DNA from 4 places in the Buttiauxella cochleicola genome. Region 2 is predicted to be linked to each of the others. Evidence: predicted binding sites of a transcription regulator. Region 2 holds the regulator's gene; each other region holds the start of a gene.
The links. The regulator Fur, encoded in region 2, represses iron uptake genes when iron is present. The targets are predictions, from matches to a motif close to ATAATAATGAGAACNACTATCAA.

Region 1: LVQ79_RS00165 (TonB-dependent siderophore receptor) is a predicted target of Fur. The motif match lies at 2,846-2,868, and genes of this name have one in related genera.
Region 3: LVQ79_RS14690 (TonB-dependent siderophore receptor) is a predicted target of Fur. The motif match lies at 1,420-1,442, and genes of this name have one in related genera.
Region 4: gpmA (2,3-diphosphoglycerate-dependent phosphoglycerate mutase) is a predicted target of Fur. The motif match lies at 1,647-1,669, and genes of this name have one in related genera.

What each region holds. Positions count from the first base shown of each region.
Region 1 is NZ_JAJSOU010000001.1:34,533-38,769, forward strand. Features, by position in the region: gene LVQ79_RS00160 (amino acid permease) at 1-491, shown strand, start outside; gene LVQ79_RS00165 (TonB-dependent siderophore receptor) at 575-2,752, opposite strand; gene LVQ79_RS00170 (alpha,alpha-trehalase) at 3,025-4,237, opposite strand, start outside.
Region 2 is NZ_JAJSOU010000007.1:285,914-290,150, forward strand. Features, by position in the region: gene ybfF (esterase) at 1-234, shown strand, start outside; gene ybfE (LexA regulated protein) at 370-651, shown strand; gene fldA (flavodoxin FldA) at 803-1,333, shown strand; gene fur (ferric iron uptake transcriptional regulator) at 1,616-2,068, shown strand; gene chiQ (ChiQ/YbfN family lipoprotein) at 2,158-2,490, opposite strand; gene chiP (chitoporin ChiP) at 2,538-3,935, opposite strand.
Region 3 is NZ_JAJSOU010000010.1:99,718-103,954, reverse strand. Features, by position in the region: gene LVQ79_RS14690 (TonB-dependent siderophore receptor) at 1-1,348, opposite strand, end outside; gene LVQ79_RS14685 (siderophore-interacting protein) at 1,542-2,435, shown strand; gene LVQ79_RS14680 (TetR/AcrR family transcriptional regulator) at 2,465-3,097, opposite strand; gene bhsA (multiple stress resistance protein BhsA) at 3,346-3,603, shown strand; gene ldtC (L,D-transpeptidase LdtC) at 3,758-4,237, opposite strand, start outside.
Region 4 is NZ_JAJSOU010000026.1:30,576-34,812, forward strand. Features, by position in the region: gene galK (galactokinase) at 1-448, shown strand, start outside; gene galM (galactose-1-epimerase) at 442-1,482, shown strand; gene gpmA (2,3-diphosphoglycerate-dependent phosphoglycerate mutase) at 1,692-2,444, shown strand; gene aroG (3-deoxy-7-phosphoheptulonate synthase AroG) at 2,508-3,560, opposite strand; gene LVQ79_RS21840 (YbgS-like family protein) at 3,886-4,237, shown strand, end outside.

The sequences.
Region 1 (4,237 bases), on a different contig from region 2:
CGTGGATTCAGTTCCTGATTGTTATCCCATTGATGCTTATCCCAACCGTGGGTTCGGGTAGCGTACAGGAGTTGATGAACACGCTTATTAACATGACCGCTGCTGCTTCAATGTTACCGCCGCTGTTTATCATGCTTGCCTATCTGAACCTGCGTATGAAATACGATGAGGTTAATCGCGATTTCCGTATGGGCACACGCATGCAGGGGATCACCATTGTGAGCGTGTTGATCGTCATTTTCACCGTCGGGTTTATCGCCTCCACATTCCCGACTGGCGCCAGCATTATGACAATCGTGTTTTATAACGTCGGTGGGTTGGTTATCTTCCTGGGCTACGCCTGGTGGAAATACAACAAATATGAGAAAGGGCTGGATGCCAGAGCGCGGTACGAAGCGGATACACCGCTTGCACAAATTGCGCTGGAACAACAGCAGGGAAAGCCAGCTTCACCGCTCGCAGGTGAGGTAGCGATATCTCGCCAACCATAGAAATACGGCCCCAAACGGGGCCGTATTTGTGTTTTCGTAGGTCGGATTAGCGAAGCGACATCAGACACTGGCGTTAACAAAAATTAAAAATCATATCCCACGGTTGCAATAACAGAACGCTCTGCACCCCAGTAGCAATAGCCGGTACCGTAGCAGCCCGCAACATAATCACGGCCTGTCAGGTTAGTGGCGTTAACTTGCACGAAAGCCCCTTTCAAAGATGGCGTCCACGCACCCATATCGGCACGCACCATCGCATCAAGCAGAGTGACAGAAGGTACACGCAGGGTATTTTCGTTATCCGCCCATTGCTTGCCAATGTAGCGTACGCCCGCGCCCAGACTGATACCTAAGTCGGCTTTGAACATTCCCCACAAGCTTGCCATTTGGTCAGGCGTCACATACGGCGTGTTACCGTCGTTACCGTCGATTGCATCCTTAAAGCGTACTTTGTTGTATGTGTATCCAGCGATGGTTGAGAAACGCTGATTCCACTGTGAACGCGCTTCCAGCTCAACGCCCTGCGAGCGAACTTTACCTGCTGGCTCAAAGTAGCTGCCCTGAACCACACGATTACCGACATCTTTTTGCGTCAGGTCGTACAGCGCAACGGTATACATATCTACTGTGCCAACCGGCTGATATTTCACACCCGCTTCGTACTGCTCGGCAGTGGTCGGCTTCAGCAATTTGCCTTCAGCATCAGGCAGAACCTGCGGTGTAATTGCCTGGCTGTAACTGACGTAAGGAGAAATCCCGTTGTTAAACGCATACAGCAGGGAGGCACGTCCGCTGAAATGATCATCGGTGCGGTTATCTGTCACATCACTGTCAATGGCTTCAGCCACGATATGGCTTTTGGTCACCATATGGTCGTAACGACCAGACAGCGTCATATGCCACTGATTCCACTTCATATCATCTTGTAAATAGACGCCTGTTTGTTCGTACTGACGCTTACCTGCTTTGGTCAACAGACCCTGGTTGATAGTGGAGTAAGTCGGGTCACGCGGATCGTAATAGTAGAAACCGCCAGGTCCACCGGACTCGCCAGTCCATGGGTTTAAGTTGGTGGTATAAGCAGAATCGTCAGACAGGTTATTGGTGTATTTATGGAATTCCCCACCAAGCACCACTTTGTGGTCCAGTTCGCCGGTAGCGAAATCTGCTTCCAGTTGGTTATCGATGGCGTAAGCGTCGAGTGATGAGGTTTCACCGCTGTAATAACGCGTCAATTCGTCGTGCGCGGCATCTGCCCAACCAATCTGGTATGCCTGCTTGAGGCCCACGTTTGAGTGGGTATAGCTGGCGTTGGAGCGGAATGCCCAAGTGTCATTAAAGTTATGAGCGAACTCGTAACTGTAAATCTGCTGGTGGCGTTTGAATTCGTCATTACCCGGTTCTACATCAGAGAAACCGGTGCTGAGTTTACGGCCAGTAGACGAATAGAGACTACCATCTGCCGGAACTGAACCGTGGAAGCCACCGGAGGGATCTTTTTCCAGGTATGCACGCATCACCAATGAGGTATTTTCGCTCGGTTGCCACAATACAGACGGGGAGATGGCATAGCGTTCTTCACGCGTTTTCTCATACTGGGTATCAGTATTTTTTGTCATACCGATGAGGCGCCAGGCCCATTGATCGTTAATCGCATTGGTATAGTCGAATGCAGTGCCGGTGGTATTGTTGTTACCGTACATGGCACGGACGTGGCCTTCCTCAATGAACTGTGGGCGCTTTGAGGTCTCCATCACCAGTCCGCCAGGAATGGTTTGCCCGTAAAGAGCTGAAGAAGGCCCTTTGATAACGTCAATACGCTCAAGGAACCATGGATCAACCTGCACCACGTTGTAGCTGCCGCCGTCACTCATCAGGCGTAGGCCGTCAAGGAAGATGTTATTCACATCACCGCCGTGGAAACCGCGCAGTGCGACGGTGTCATAACGCGTTGCACCACCAGCAAAACCAGTGAAAGCGCCCGGTGTGTAGTTGAGTGCGCTGTTTACAGATAATGCACCCCGATCATCAATTTGTTGACGAGTCACGACAGACACCGACTGACCAGTAGTGATTAACGGCTCATCAGTTTTGGTGGCACCACGGCTGACCGTCGCGCTGTAACCCTGAGTTGGGCTGGTGGAGGTTTCTGTCAGTGTGTCGGTCACAATAACGGTATCTTCCGCCATCGCGTAGGTTGGAGCAGCAAGAGCAAGCGCGCAGAGTAAAGCGGAGCGCTTTACGGTAAATGCCAGTTTCATTTAGTTATTTTCCCGAGAAGGTCTTTTTGTTATCACCTGAAGAGCCGATCTGTGTCGGAGAGGTTGGTATAAATTCAGGCGATCTTACAACGAATAGGAATGCGAATTATTATCGTTATTGTTATTGTAAGCAAGTGCAAATATTGGCAGGTGTAGAATTAAAACCCATGAAAATATTGGTGTTTTTACAGGAGGCAGACGGTAGTGGGAGAGTTTTTTACTCCTTCTCCTTGAGAGAAGGAGAAGGAGGGGATGAGGCCGTTGGAACGACGTTACTGGGTTGAGGCCGCCGTAGGTTTTATAGTTTCAGTCACAGGACCCGGTGTTGCTGAAGGCAATTTATCCGGTGTGGAATCGCAGGGCTTCTCTGTACCGCATAACAAATCGAGCATTTTCAGCGTCACACCGTTGGTCCAGCCAAAACCATCCTGGAGAGGATATTCTCCGCCACCACCGCCTGTGCCCGTGCTGGATACATCATACTTTTCAACCAGTTTCTGCTCGCGGTTGTAGGTATGCTGCACATTGGTGAGGAAGCGCCAGGTGACTTCCATGGCTAAATCTTTATGCCCATAGTTCTGCAGCCCTTCGGTGGCCACCCATTGCAGCGGAGCCCAGCCATTTGGTGCATCCCACTGCTGGCCCGTTTTCAGATTGGTTGTCGCAAGCCCACCGGCTTTAAGCAGTTGCGCACGGGTGATGGTTGCCATTTTGTCCGCATGCTCTTTCGAGGCAGCATGTACATAAAGCGGGAACAGTGCGGCGGCGGTCAACTGAGAACGAACAGCATTAGTTTTGAGATCGTAATCGGCATACCAGCCCTGTTTGCTATTCCACAAATGCGCTTCCATAGCTTTCTGGCGAGCATCTGCCAGTTGCTGGTATTGCGCTGCTGCACTGGTGTCTTTCGCCACAGTGCTGGCGTGCGCCAGCGTTTTTTCCATCTGGAATAACAGGGCGTTTAAATCCACCGGCACGATTGAGGTGGTGCGAATCGAACCAAGTTGTTCTGGGTTATCCATCCAACGAGAGCTGAAATCCCAGCCCGAGGCGGCAGCGGCGCGCAAATCACGATAGATTTCTGTTGCCGGGCGATTCGGGTTGTTTTTCGCTGTAGTCACATCATCCAGATAAGATTCAGTACGTGGCGTATCTCTGTCATCCCAATAGCGGTTCAGGACTGAACCATCTTTAAGTTTCACCACACGCAGGTTTTCAGAGCCCGGTTGCAGCGTATCGCTGCCCTGCATCCAGTAGGCGTACTCTTTTTTCAATTGCGGCAGGTAAGTGGTATAGGTTTCATCACCGTTGTGGCTGGCCAGCAGTTTGACCATAAAAGCAAAGAACGGTGGTTGCGAACGGCTCAGATAATAACTGCGGTTGCCATTGGGAATATGCCCCCAGGCATCAATTTCATGGGCAAAGTTATCCACCATATCCTGCACTTTGTCCCAGTGACCGCTTTCCGCAAGCCCGAGCATGGTG
Region 2 (4,237 bases):
TATGAGAATATTGTCGGCTGGGAAAACATTCCTGCATGGAATGAACCCGCGCTATTTATTCGCGGCGGGGCGTCTCCTTATGTTGATGAATCACATCGTAGCCAGTTGCTTTCGCAGTTCCCGCAGGCACGTGCGCACGTCGTGGCCGGGGCCGGTCACTGGGTTCATGCTGAAAAACCTGATGCTGTTTTGCGCGCAATCCATCGTTTTATCGACGAATCCGCAGCAAACTGATTAAAAACAAACCGACTGGCCGCAAGTTGCGGCTAACGCGTTGGCGCGCAAGCCATGCTGATGTATGATTGCGCGCTAAATTGCGCCAGAGCACCCCGCTCCGTGCCACCTGAATTCCCTGTCAGTAGTCTAATCATGGCAAAAGAACAAACGGACCGTACTACATTAGATCTGTTCGCGGACGAGCGTCGCCCGGGGCGACCAAAAACCAATCCGCTAACGCGTGATGAGCAATTGCGTATCAACAAACGCAACCAGCTCAAGCGCGATAAAGTACGCGGCCTGAAGCGAGTGGAGCTAAAGCTCAATAACGATGCGGTAGATGCTCTCAATCAGTTGGCTGAAGCGCGCAATATCAGTCGTAGTGAATTGATTGAAGAGATACTTCTCGAACAACTGAAGCAACATCTCAGTTAGTTTTAGTGCTATGCCCTGGTATGCAATTTTGCAGTCTGTGCACACCGGGGCGATAGCAGTTTCCGCACCACGAAGTGTTCTGCTATGATTGCCCTATCTGTGGCCAAATAGCAGCCACCATACCATTAAGTATCAAGAGGTTATTTTACTCATGGCAATCGTAGGCATTTTTTTCGGCAGCGACACTGGTAACACCGAAAATATCGCGAAGATGATTCAAAAACAGCTCGGTAAAGATGTTGCTGAGGTGCATGACATTGCTAAGAGCAGCAAAGAAGACCTGGAAGGCTTCGACATTCTGCTTCTCGGCATTCCAACATGGTATTACGGCGAAGCCCAGTGTGATTGGGACGATTTCTTCCCCACTCTGGAAGAAGTTGATTTCAATGGCAAACTGGTCGCGCTGTTCGGTTGCGGTGACCAGGAAGACTACGCAGAATACTTCTGTGACGCATTAGGCACTATCCGCGACATCATTGAGCCGCGTGGTGCAGCAATCGTCGGTCACTGGCCAACTGCTGGTTACCATTTCGAAGCATCTAAAGGTCTTGCAGACGATGACCACTTTGTTGGTCTGGCGATTGACGAAGACCGTCAACCAGAACTGACTGCTGAACGTGTTCAGAAGTGGGTCAAACAAGTTTCTGAAGAACTGAACCTGGCTGATATCATCAACGCCTGATTCCAGATGTGGCGCAACTATTAGGTTGCGCCACATTGATAGTTATTTCCGATTAAAATAATTGCTACAAATTTTTAACTTTTCAGTTTGTCCCTGTACAATGAACTCCTGACAAAATAGCTAACAAGGCAATCAAATCGCGACTCAACCGCCATTTCTTAGCTTGATTATGCATAATACTTGCGGTTCCCATTTAGAAGTGGCAGTTCTATAATGAGACGCATTCATCTTAACGCTCACCCTGAGTCCGAGCGAATCGTTAAGCAACAGGACAATTTCCGCATGACTGACAACAATACCGCATTAAAGAAGGCCGGCCTGAAAGTCACGCTTCCGCGATTAAAAATCCTTGAAGTGTTGCAGGGGCCGGTGAACCATCACGTCAGTGCGGAAGACTTATATAAACGTCTGATTGATATGGGCGAAGAGATTGGTCTCGCCACAGTTTATCGTGTATTAAACCAGTTTGATGATGCAGGCATTGTGACTCGCCATAACTTCGAAGGCGGCAAATCCGTGTTCGAACTTACACAACAGCATCACCATGACCACCTGATTTGCCTGGATTGTGGCAAAGTTATTGAATTCAGTGATGATTCAATTGAAGCCCGCCAGCGTGAAATCGCATCTCGTCATGGTATTCGTCTGACTAACCACAGCCTGTACCTTTATGGTCACTGCGCTGAAGGTGATTGCCGTACCGACGAAAACGCACACGAAATCAGCGAAAAGTAATCTGCATATTTTGGCATCGGATTCAGATGCCAGATGTAAAAAAACCGGTGAACAAACTCACCGGTTTTTTTATTGCCTGAATTCAGCGATTACTTATTGTTAGCACGAATCTCTTGCCAGATTTTATCGCACTTGGCTTTGACCGCCTGGTCATTACCCGTACGAGTTGCCTGGATGCAGTTCTGGTAATCCAGGGTGCGCACCGTTTCTTTCTTCGCAAATTCCTGGTGCTCTTTTTCCTGGCCTAACACATTTAACACACTCTGGCAGGCCTGGATTTTATCCGGATTGCCTTCTGCGGTGTTAATACAGGCACTATACGCTTGCTTTAGTTTTGTATCTTCCGGAGCCGTTTTAGGTTGCTGCTGCGCACACGCACTCAAACCTAACGCCATCACCATAGTCAGTACGATTTTTTTCATGCTTGATATCCTTAAGAAAACCGGGCGCTTTCACGCCCGGATTCGAATCAGAAGATGGTGAACGGTGCGATGACGATGAATTTCACATCACGCTCATCCTGGAAGATGTTGCCGTAACCACCGCCCCAGCTTGGGATGTCTGAATGGTTGTCGTACTGAGTGAAGTGCAGTTTGAACAGCGTGCCTTTCGCGCGACCATCCTGAACGGTGTACAACGCATCAAGGCTGTATGCAGATTCTTTCAGGCGATTATCCGCATCGTAGTAACCGTCAGTGGTTGGTTTAGAGCTTGGTTTAGCATCCCATGCGTACACATAAGAAGCACCCACTGCCCAACCGGCCAGGTTCCAGTTGCTCAGGTCATACATCGCGCCTGCAAATACTGCTTTTTCACCGTTGGCGTTGAAGTCAGAGCGGTTATCCCACCACACATCAAGACGACCGTTTGAAGATGCATAAGTTGGGGTCATACGCTGCAGGAAGTAACCTTGCTGGCCATCGGCCTTCACAATAGTTCCTTCAAGACGCAAATCAACCTGTCCAACTCTGTATCCAAGAGTCAATGCCTGCAACCATGCAGTGCCATCGTACAGATCGTTAACGCTGCCATCAGAAACTTTGTCACGCGTACCGTAGAACTGGTAGCTGGTTGTTAACGGGCTACCCGCGATATCAAATTTGTAGCTTGCTTTGGTGAAGTACTGATCAACGTAGCCTTCAGCCTGCCCAAATGCCGCTTCGAGAATGAAATCATTTTTGAAGTCATACTTCGCACCAAGAGAGTGTAAATATTCAACTTTGGTGTTTTTGTCATTCTGATAGAACTTGTCCATTTCCAGGTGCCATGGAGCTTTATACTCGTTGGTCCACATGTAGGAGAAGCTCAGCGCACCAGAATCGCCGTAATCAAAGTTTGCACCGGCTTCAGCGCCCTGGTAAGTACCAGGCATGAAGCTCCAGTGTGGTGCGAGCAAGGTTTGGCCGGTTGGCTGAATGTAACCGCCACGCGCCCAAACCGGGCCGTATTTGAATTTAGCTGCGGCTTTATAAAGGCTAATGCCACTTTTATCACCGGAGAAATCTTCATCGTAAGCTTTGTTTACAGAGGAGAATGCGATTTCGTTAGGGTGACCGCTATCACCATTTTCTGCCATTTCGATAGCAGTAAAGGCCGCAATATCCAGACCGAACATGTCAGCGGCGAAACCAGACTGGAAGTCCAGATTGGCGTTCCAGGTGGAATGCGCAAGGTTAGTTTCATATTTATCAGTCGTAACATCTTTACGGTCACGCTCACGCTGCCAGTAATAAACACCACCGGTCAGAGTTGAGTCATCCACAAAGCCTGCTGCGCTTGCCTGAGGGATGACTACCAGTCCTGAAAGAGCCGTGACACCTGCAATTGCAAGCGCCAGTGCACTACGTTTGCCACTAAACGTACGCATATATTATTCCTCTTTGACGTATCAATAATCGCCGGACGTTAAAAGACGCCTTATGGCGAAAAAAAGTAAAAATGCCTAACGGCTAAAGCGGTTATGAATATTTGCCCGCATTACTGCTGCCCTTAAGACTATTTTTCGCGACGCGAATTATCAATGACTTTGTAAGAGTTCATTCCGATATTATGACAGAGAGCACATAATTTATGAGTATTTGTAACAAATCATGCCTTGAGAGTTTTATCTTGATAATTACTATTTATAAAATACAAAACTCTACATGAGAGCGCTCACATAATTAAAAT
Region 3 (4,237 bases), on a different contig from region 2:
CAATACCTTGTTGCTGAGTAAAGCCAACAAAGTCATCGACTTTGTTCTCAGTCCACTGATAGCGCACGCCGCCGCTCAGGGTAAACAGTTCGTTGATGTCATAACTGCTTTGCAGGAACGGAGCGAGGTTAGTGATGGTGTAACCCGGATAACGACCGGTGGTGTAAATGCTCTGGTTATTCAGGCCACCAGAAGCATTGGCTTTTGCGAGATCAAAGAACATCTGGTTCGAGGTAAAGCTCTCGTGATCGGCATCGACGCCATAGGTAATCTGCCAGCCATCCAGCGGTTGGCTGGTCAGAGCCAGTTTCGCACCGTACTGATCGGTATCCTGCTGGGAGGCCGAGAAACTGGTTACGGCTCCACGCGTTAGCGTCGGGAAAGGATAGAAGGTCAGAGACTCATCACGATAGTAAATCTGCCCAACCACTTCCTGGCCGAGGAAGTCGCTGTTGGAGTATTGCAGGCTAATCAGATGGCGTTCGGTACCAGGAATGCGGTCAGAATTAAGATTGTCACTGACAAACGCTTTGCCATTACCGGTCACTGCGGAAAAGTTTTCACCCAGATTCAGCCCGTAATCATCGTCTCCCTGGCTCTTATAATATTGTGTCACCACCTGCAGTTGCTGGGTTTCATCAATGTTTATCGTGCCGGTACCCATCACATCCAGGCGGTCGGAATACTGTAAACCGGTTTGCGTGTTATCAAGCAAGGTCTGGTCGCCGTTACCATCAAACCAGCCACCAAATTTCTGATAAGCCACAGATAAACGGCCAGAGGCATTATCGTTACCGCCAGAAATGGCGCTGGCGACACGTTCATCATGATCTTTACTGCTGTTAAAACCAGACTTAATCCCAGTTTCAAATTCGACCTGAGTGTCAGGCTGGCCCTTTTTCGTCACGATATTAATCAGACCGCCAGTACTACCACCGCCATACAGCGAAGTTGCACCAGAGATAACTTCGATGTGTTCGATGTTAAAAGGGTCGATAGAGTCGAGTTGGCGGCTATCGGTACGGGAAGAGTTCAGACGAACGCCATCCACTAAAACCACGATAGAACGGCCACGCATGTTCATACCGTAATTGGTACGGCTTTGGCTGCTGACATCCAGACCGGGAATTAACTGTGCAAGTGCGTCTTTCAGCTCCTTGCCTCCCTGAATCTGTTGCTCAAGCTCGGTACCTTCAATAACCCAGGTGGTCTGCGCCATTTCAGCTACCGTACGGTGCATACGGTTCGCAGAAACCAGAATATTTTCTTCGGAAGTTTGCTGCGCGAAAGCCGGGGCCATCATCGCCAGAAGCAACGGGTTAAGCACCCAGCGTGCGTTGTTATGCATCATCATCATTCCTTGGATGGGGAAATATTAACATTTGAAAATGTTTTGAAATAAGAACGAGCTGAATTCTGCCGATAACAGTTCTCATTATCAATCTCAATTGATAGTATTTCTCAAATTAATCTTATGAATAATCATATGATTTCTGTGGGTTATTTATTTGTTGATGGCAAGCCCAGGCAAAGGAGTTGAAATGGCAGAGGTACAAAGCTACAGATTGTTTAATGTGCAGCTATTGCATAAATCACACGTTTCACCTTCGCTGTTGAGTCTGGTATTCGGCGGTCCGGATGTGGCAAACATGAAATGTGATTCACCCGACCAGCGAATCAAAATGTTGTTCCCGTCTGAAGATGGCTCAATTCCGAGCTTGCCAGAACATGGGCAGTGGTATTCGTTACTGCAAGAATTACCCAAAGAAAAGCGGCCGATTGTGCGCACTTATACCTTGCGCCACGTTGACCGCGAGCGTCAGCAAGTGACGGTTGAATTCGTCAGTCACGGCACGGAAGGGCCTGCCTCCGCATGGGCGATTAGCTCCCAATCCGGTGACAAAATACAAATTGTCGCACCGAATGCCGATTACCCGGCAGACAGCGGCGGTTATGAATGGACGCCACCTGCGGGTTTGTGCCAGGGGTTAATTATTGCTGATGAAACTGCAATGCCTGCGGCGCGAGGCATACTTGAACTTCTGTCGAAACAGCAAAATCCGCCAGAAATTCAGGCGTTTTTTGAAGTCCCGGAGCAGGGGGATTGCATGGATTTAAGTGAATTTGGTTTTGCGAAAATTCATTGGTTGCCGCGAAAGGCTGTCAACGCAAGGCATGGGGAGTGCTTACTCAAGGCGGTGAGTGAATGTGCCAAACTCCCTACAGCTGCGGGGATTACAGAAACAGTTAATGAAGAAGCTGAAGGTGAACTGTTGTGGGATAAAGCCACAACGGCCAGTAACGCTTTTTACGGCTGGGTTGCGGCGGAATCATCGGTTGTGAAAATGCTGCGCCGTTACTTAATTGGAGAATGCGGTGTGAGCCATGACGCTATCAACTTTATGGCCTACTGGAGCAAAGGGCGAGAGCGTTAATACAAAAAGGGCGGCAAAGCCGCCCATGGTTAGATTTTCTTTAGTTCCGGCAACAATCGTAGTGTGGTTTTCACGATCTGCATCAGCTCTTCATAGCTGGCATTTTCGATTGCACTGATCGACATCCCCTGAATGATACAACAGAGATATTTCGCCAGATTGCGTACGCTTGTGGTTGCCGGAATTTCACCTTTTTGCTGTCGCTGCTCAAGGAAGTGAACCAGAGTTGCTTCCTGCATCGACTGACGCATTTTTATCATCGCGGAGATATCTTCCGAAGAGACGGCCAGCACCGCAGAGGTACATATCATAAAGCAGCCTGATGGTGTCTCTTTGTCAGTAAACATCTCTGCCAGCAAAGAGAGATAATCTTCCAGGGTCTGTTCCAGAGTACGATCTTCGCAATAAAGGCAAGTCTCACGCTGCTGCGTTACTCGTGCGATATAGCGATCTAATACTGCCTTGAACATACCTTCTTTGTTGGTGAACTCTGCATAAAGCGTTGGCGCTTTTGCACCTGTTGCTTCAACTAAATGTGCCATAGAGGTGGCTTCGTAGCCGTGTTTCCAGAACAAAGCCATGGCCTTGTCAAGTGCAGCTTCCCTATCAAACACCTTCGGTCGGCCACGGCTTTTTTTAATGCAACTAGTGTCAGTGGACATGGGAACCGTTTAACCTTTGTCTGTTTAGTGAACGATCATTATAAAAATAATATCATGTAGGAGCCAGAGGCTTTAGGTATAAAAATAAATTAATTCTATCTTTATGAAAAATAGTGTTTTTATAAAATAATTAACGATCATTATAAAAATTATTTGACCGTGATTCAGATCACGTTTAATATTTACTTATCGAACGTTAAGTAAATAGATTTAACGGTCTTCCAAATAATCTGCTCAAGGTAAATAACATGAAAAACGTAAAAACTCTGATCGTTGCTGCTGTTCTTAGCTCCCTGTCTTTTGCAAGTTTTGCGGCTGTTGAAGTTCAGGCGACGCCAACCGGTCAACAGAAAGTCGGCACAATCACCGCAACAGCTGGGACAAACCTGGGGTCGCTGGAAGATCAACTGGCTGAGAAAGCCGATCAAATGGGTGCCAGCTCATTCCGTATTACTTCAGTTACCGGCCCGAACACTTTGCACGGTACTGCGGTAATTTATAAATAAGCATTCCCTTCATACTTCAAGTTGCAGCGGTGTTGGTAGCGCTGACAAACCCTTGAGTAAGCTCATCGGGTAGCGCCACTTTATAACGCCAATTCAATAAAAAAGGCCCTGTTGAAAAACAGGGCCTTTGTTCTATTCCGAACGACCGTGATAATCAGATTTCGTTCGTCGCTACAGTATGCGCGTTGACTTCAATTGGCATGCCCGAGCGGTGTTGCATCGCCTGTTCCATAACTGTCGCATCAGTTTCAGGTGCGGCCTGGAACTGTTTCATTTGTTCAGTCAGCGTAATCGGCAGCACTTGAGGATCATCATTAATATTTTTCGACAGTGGCTGATGTACCTCAACTAAACGTCTGCCATCTGGCTCGATGGACGTTTTAATCGCGGTATTAATAATGCGAACGGGCGTTCCGACAGGCATATCTTTATACAGCGCTTTAATATCGTCATCACGCAGACGAATACAGCCCGAGCTGACACGCATACCAATGCCGAAATCTGCGTTAGTTCCGTGCAGCAGATAAACACCGCCAAAGGCTGCGAGACGAATCGCATGGTGACCCATTGGGTTCTCCGGCCCGGCAGGAACAACAGCTGGAAGCTTGATGCCATTTGCCAGGTAACGAGCGCG
Region 4 (4,237 bases), on a different contig from region 2:
GCGTTTCTTCACGCAGAAAGCACTGCGCGACGTTGAGCTCTCCAAGTTTAATGAAGTGGCTCATGAGCTTGACCCGATTGTTGCGAAACGCGTACGCCACGTCCTGACTGAAAACATCCGCACCGTAGAGGCCGCTGATGCGTTGGCAAAAGGTGATTTAAAACGTATGGGCGTACTGATGGCTGAATCTCACGCTTCTATGCGCGATGATTTTGAAATCACCGTGCCACAAATCGATACTTTAGTTGAAATCGTCAAAGCGACTATCGGCGACAAAGGCGGTGTACGTATGACCGGCGGCGGCTTTGGCGGCTGTATCGTTGCATTGATCCCGGAAGAGTTGGTTCCAGCGGTTCAGCAAGCGGTTAAAAAACAGTACGAAGCCAAAACCGGCATCAAAGAAACCTTCTATGTATGCAAACCTTCGGAGGGCGCAGGCCAATGCTAAGAGAAACGCCACAGCTCGCACCTGACGGGCAACCCTTCCGCATCTCCACCCTGCGCAATAGCGCGGGGCTGGTGGTTACGGTCATGGACTGGGGCGCTACGCTGCTGTCGTGTCGGGTGCCGATGAAAGATGGAACCGTGCGTGAAACGCTGCTTGGCTGCGAAACGCCGGAAGATTATCTGAATCAATCCGCTTATCTGGGTGCAACCGTTGGGCGTTATGCCAACCGCATTGCTAACAGCCAGTTTGAGCGCGATGGCGTCACTGTTAAAGTGACAGCAAATCAGGGCGCACATCAGTTGCATGGTGGGCCTGATGGTTTTGACAAACGCCGCTGGCGGATTGTGCGCCAGAATGAGCATGAGGTGCTATATACACTTGATTCTCAAGACGGCGACCAGGGATTCCCCGGTGAGTTGCGCGCAACTGCGCGTTATGCCCTTACCGAAGATAACTGTATCACCGTCGAATTCCGTGCCAAAACCAGTAAACCATGCCCGGTAAATCTGACTAATCACGCTTATTTCAATCTCGATGGTAAGCAAAACGATATTCGTCAACATCGTCTTCAATTGCTGGCAGATAGCTATTTACCCGTCGACAGCAACGGTATCCCGCAAGCTGGACTTGCTGATGTTACGAACACAGGCTTTGATTTTCGCACAGCAAAAACTATCGCCGATGATTTCCTGCATGACAACGACCAGGTGTTGGTGAAAGGCTACGACCACGCTTTCTTGTTGCAGGCGCAAGGTGATGCCAGCCTGCCCGCTGCACATGTCTGGTCGAGCGATGATAAACTGCAAATGACGGTCTATACCACCGCCCCTGCTCTGCAGTTTTATAGCGGAAATTACCTGGAAGGAACACCAGCAAGGGAGCAAGGTACCTATAGTGCTTATCAGGGCCTGGCGCTCGAAAGCGAGTTCCTGCCGGACAGCCCAAATCACCCTGAATGGCCACAACCCGATTGCTGGTTACAGCCAAATGAAGAGTATTTAAGCATTACAGAATACGAGTTTATTGCGCTTTAAATTTTTCGCCCTCCACAATGGAGGGCGAATCTTATCCTGATCGCTGGATTTCCCACCGTTTAGCGACAAAAATATAACAACCATTCACATCCACCTTACACTCCACACTCTTTTTCGCTATGTTAAACGTTTAGCATTGCCGCTTGCCCCTTTGCGGCAATATAATGATAATCGTTATCATTAATCGCAGGCTTATTAAGGAGTAAACTATGGCTGTTACTAAGCTGGTTCTGGTTCGTCACGGTGAAAGCCAGTGGAACAACGAAAACCGCTTCACCGGTTGGTATGACGTTGATCTGTCTGAGAAAGGTAAAACTGAAGCGAAAGCTGCAGGTAAACTACTGAAAGATGAAGGCTACTCTTTCGACTTTGCTTATACCTCAGTGCTGAAACGTGCCATCCATACACTGTGGAATATCCTTGATGAACTGGACCAGGCATGGCTGCCAGTTGAGAAATCCTGGAAGCTAAATGAGCGCCACTACGGTGCACTTCAGGGTCTGAACAAAGCTGAAACTGCTGAGAAATACGGTGATGAGCAAGTTAAGCAATGGCGCCGTGGCTTTGCTATCACGCCTCCAGAGCTGACGCGTGATGACGAACGTTTCCCAGGCCATGACCCACGCTATGCAAGCCTGAGCGATAAAGAGCTGCCGGTAACTGAAAGCCTGGCGCTGACTATCGATCGCGTTATCCCTTACTGGAACGAAACCATTCTGCCACGCATGAAAAGCGGCGAGCGTGTGATTGTTGCCGCTCACGGTAACTCCCTGCGTGCATTGGTTAAATTCCTCGATAACCTAAGCGAAGACGAAATTCTTGAGCTGAATATCCCAACTGGCGTGCCGTTGGTGTATGAGTTCGACGAGAACTTCAAACCGCTGAAGCGCTACTATTTGGGCAATGCTGATGAAATTGCAGCAAAAGCCGCAGCAGTAGCAAACCAGGGTAAAGCGAAGTAATTCGTTAGATGTGAAAAAGGCGTGGTGAGAACCACGCCTTTTTTATTGTTATCGCGTTAAAACTTAGCCGCGGCGTGCTTTTACTGCATCAGCCAGCTGGCGCAGTACGGTTTCGGTATCTTCCCAACCGATACATGCATCGGTCACGCTCTTGCCATAAACCAGCGGCTCGCTACCTTCCAGGTTCTGGTTGCCTTCTACAAGATGACTTTCAATCATCACACCAGTAATCGCAGCATCACCACCAGAAATTTGCTGGCAAACATCTGTGCACACTTCCATCTGCTTCTTAAACTGCTTGCTGCTGTTCGCGTGGCTGAAGTCGATCATCACTTGGGCAGGCAGGCCAGCTTTTTGCAGATCGGTTTTCACCTGAGCAACATGCGCTGCGCTGTAGTTTGGCTCTTTACCGCCGCGCAAGATGATGTGGCAGTCGCCATTTCCGCTGGTAGTAACGATGGCAGAGTGGCCCCATTTGGTCACAGACAGGAAGCAGTGTGGCGCACCAGCTGCATTGATCGCATCGATCGCAACTTTCATGGTGCCGTCAGTGCCATTTTTGAAGCCAACCGGGCATGAAAGGCCAGACGCCAGCTCACGGTGAACCTGAGATTCTGTAGTACGTGCACCAATGGCACCCCAGCTCATCAAGTCCGCCAGATACTGCGGGGTGATCATATCCAGGAACTCACCTGCCGCTGGTAGACCAGAGTCGTTGATATCCAGCAATAACTTACGGGCAATACGCAAGCCATCGTTGATCTGGTAGCTGCTGTCCATATGCGGATCGTTGATCAGACCTTTCCAGCCCACCGTTGTGCGTGGTTTTTCGAAGTAGACACGCATAACGATTTCCAGCTCACCTTGCAATTCTTCACGCAGTGTCAATAAGCGCGCGCCATACTCTTTCGCCGCTTTGATATCGTGAATTGAGCAAGGGCCAATGACAACCAGCAGGCGATCATCATTTCCTTTCAGAATTTTATGAATCGCTTTGCGCGCGCCAGATACGGTTGCGGCGGCTTTTTCAGTGGCGGGGAATTTTTCGAGCAGCGCTACTGGCGGTAAAAGTTCGTTGATTTCTTTAATACGTAAGTCGTCATTCTGATAATTCATGATATTTCCGGGAATGGCCTTGAGATTTAGCTTAGTTGCAATCCTTTCAATCTATCGCTTCAGACCTGAAGTGTAAACGGGCTTTTACACTTCAGGCAGAATATTCCTGGAAACGACCTAAAAAGCGTCAAAAAATGGTAAAAACCCGGTTTCCCGCTACAATTTTTAATTGTTAACACTGAAAAACACTCAATTAGCAAAATTGTATTCTGATGCGGCTTTCATGGCTGACATATTTAGCCGATAAAAGCACCAGGCACAGAATAAAGCCAGTGCACTGTTGGAAGAAGTTATCCAGCAATAACGACCATAACAGGAGCATTAAATGAATAAATTAACTGCACTTTTCCTGACAGCAACCCTTTCTGTAGCAAGCAGTCTGGCAATGGCCGCTGAAACCAGCGGGAGCAATAACGGCCAGGCAAACGCAAGTGCCGAAGCAGGCCAGGTTGCACCCGACGCGAATCAGAATCTCGCACCCAAAAACGTCGATAATAGCAATATCAATAATGGCGGCACTATGCTTCATCCTAATGGCTCAACCAGCAGCAGCGGTATGACCAACGATGGGATGAGCAAAGATGAAATCCATAAAAATTCGATGTGTAAGGACGGGAAATGCCCGGATATGAACAAAAAGGTAGAAACCGGTAGCGGAGATGACGTGAACACGAAAG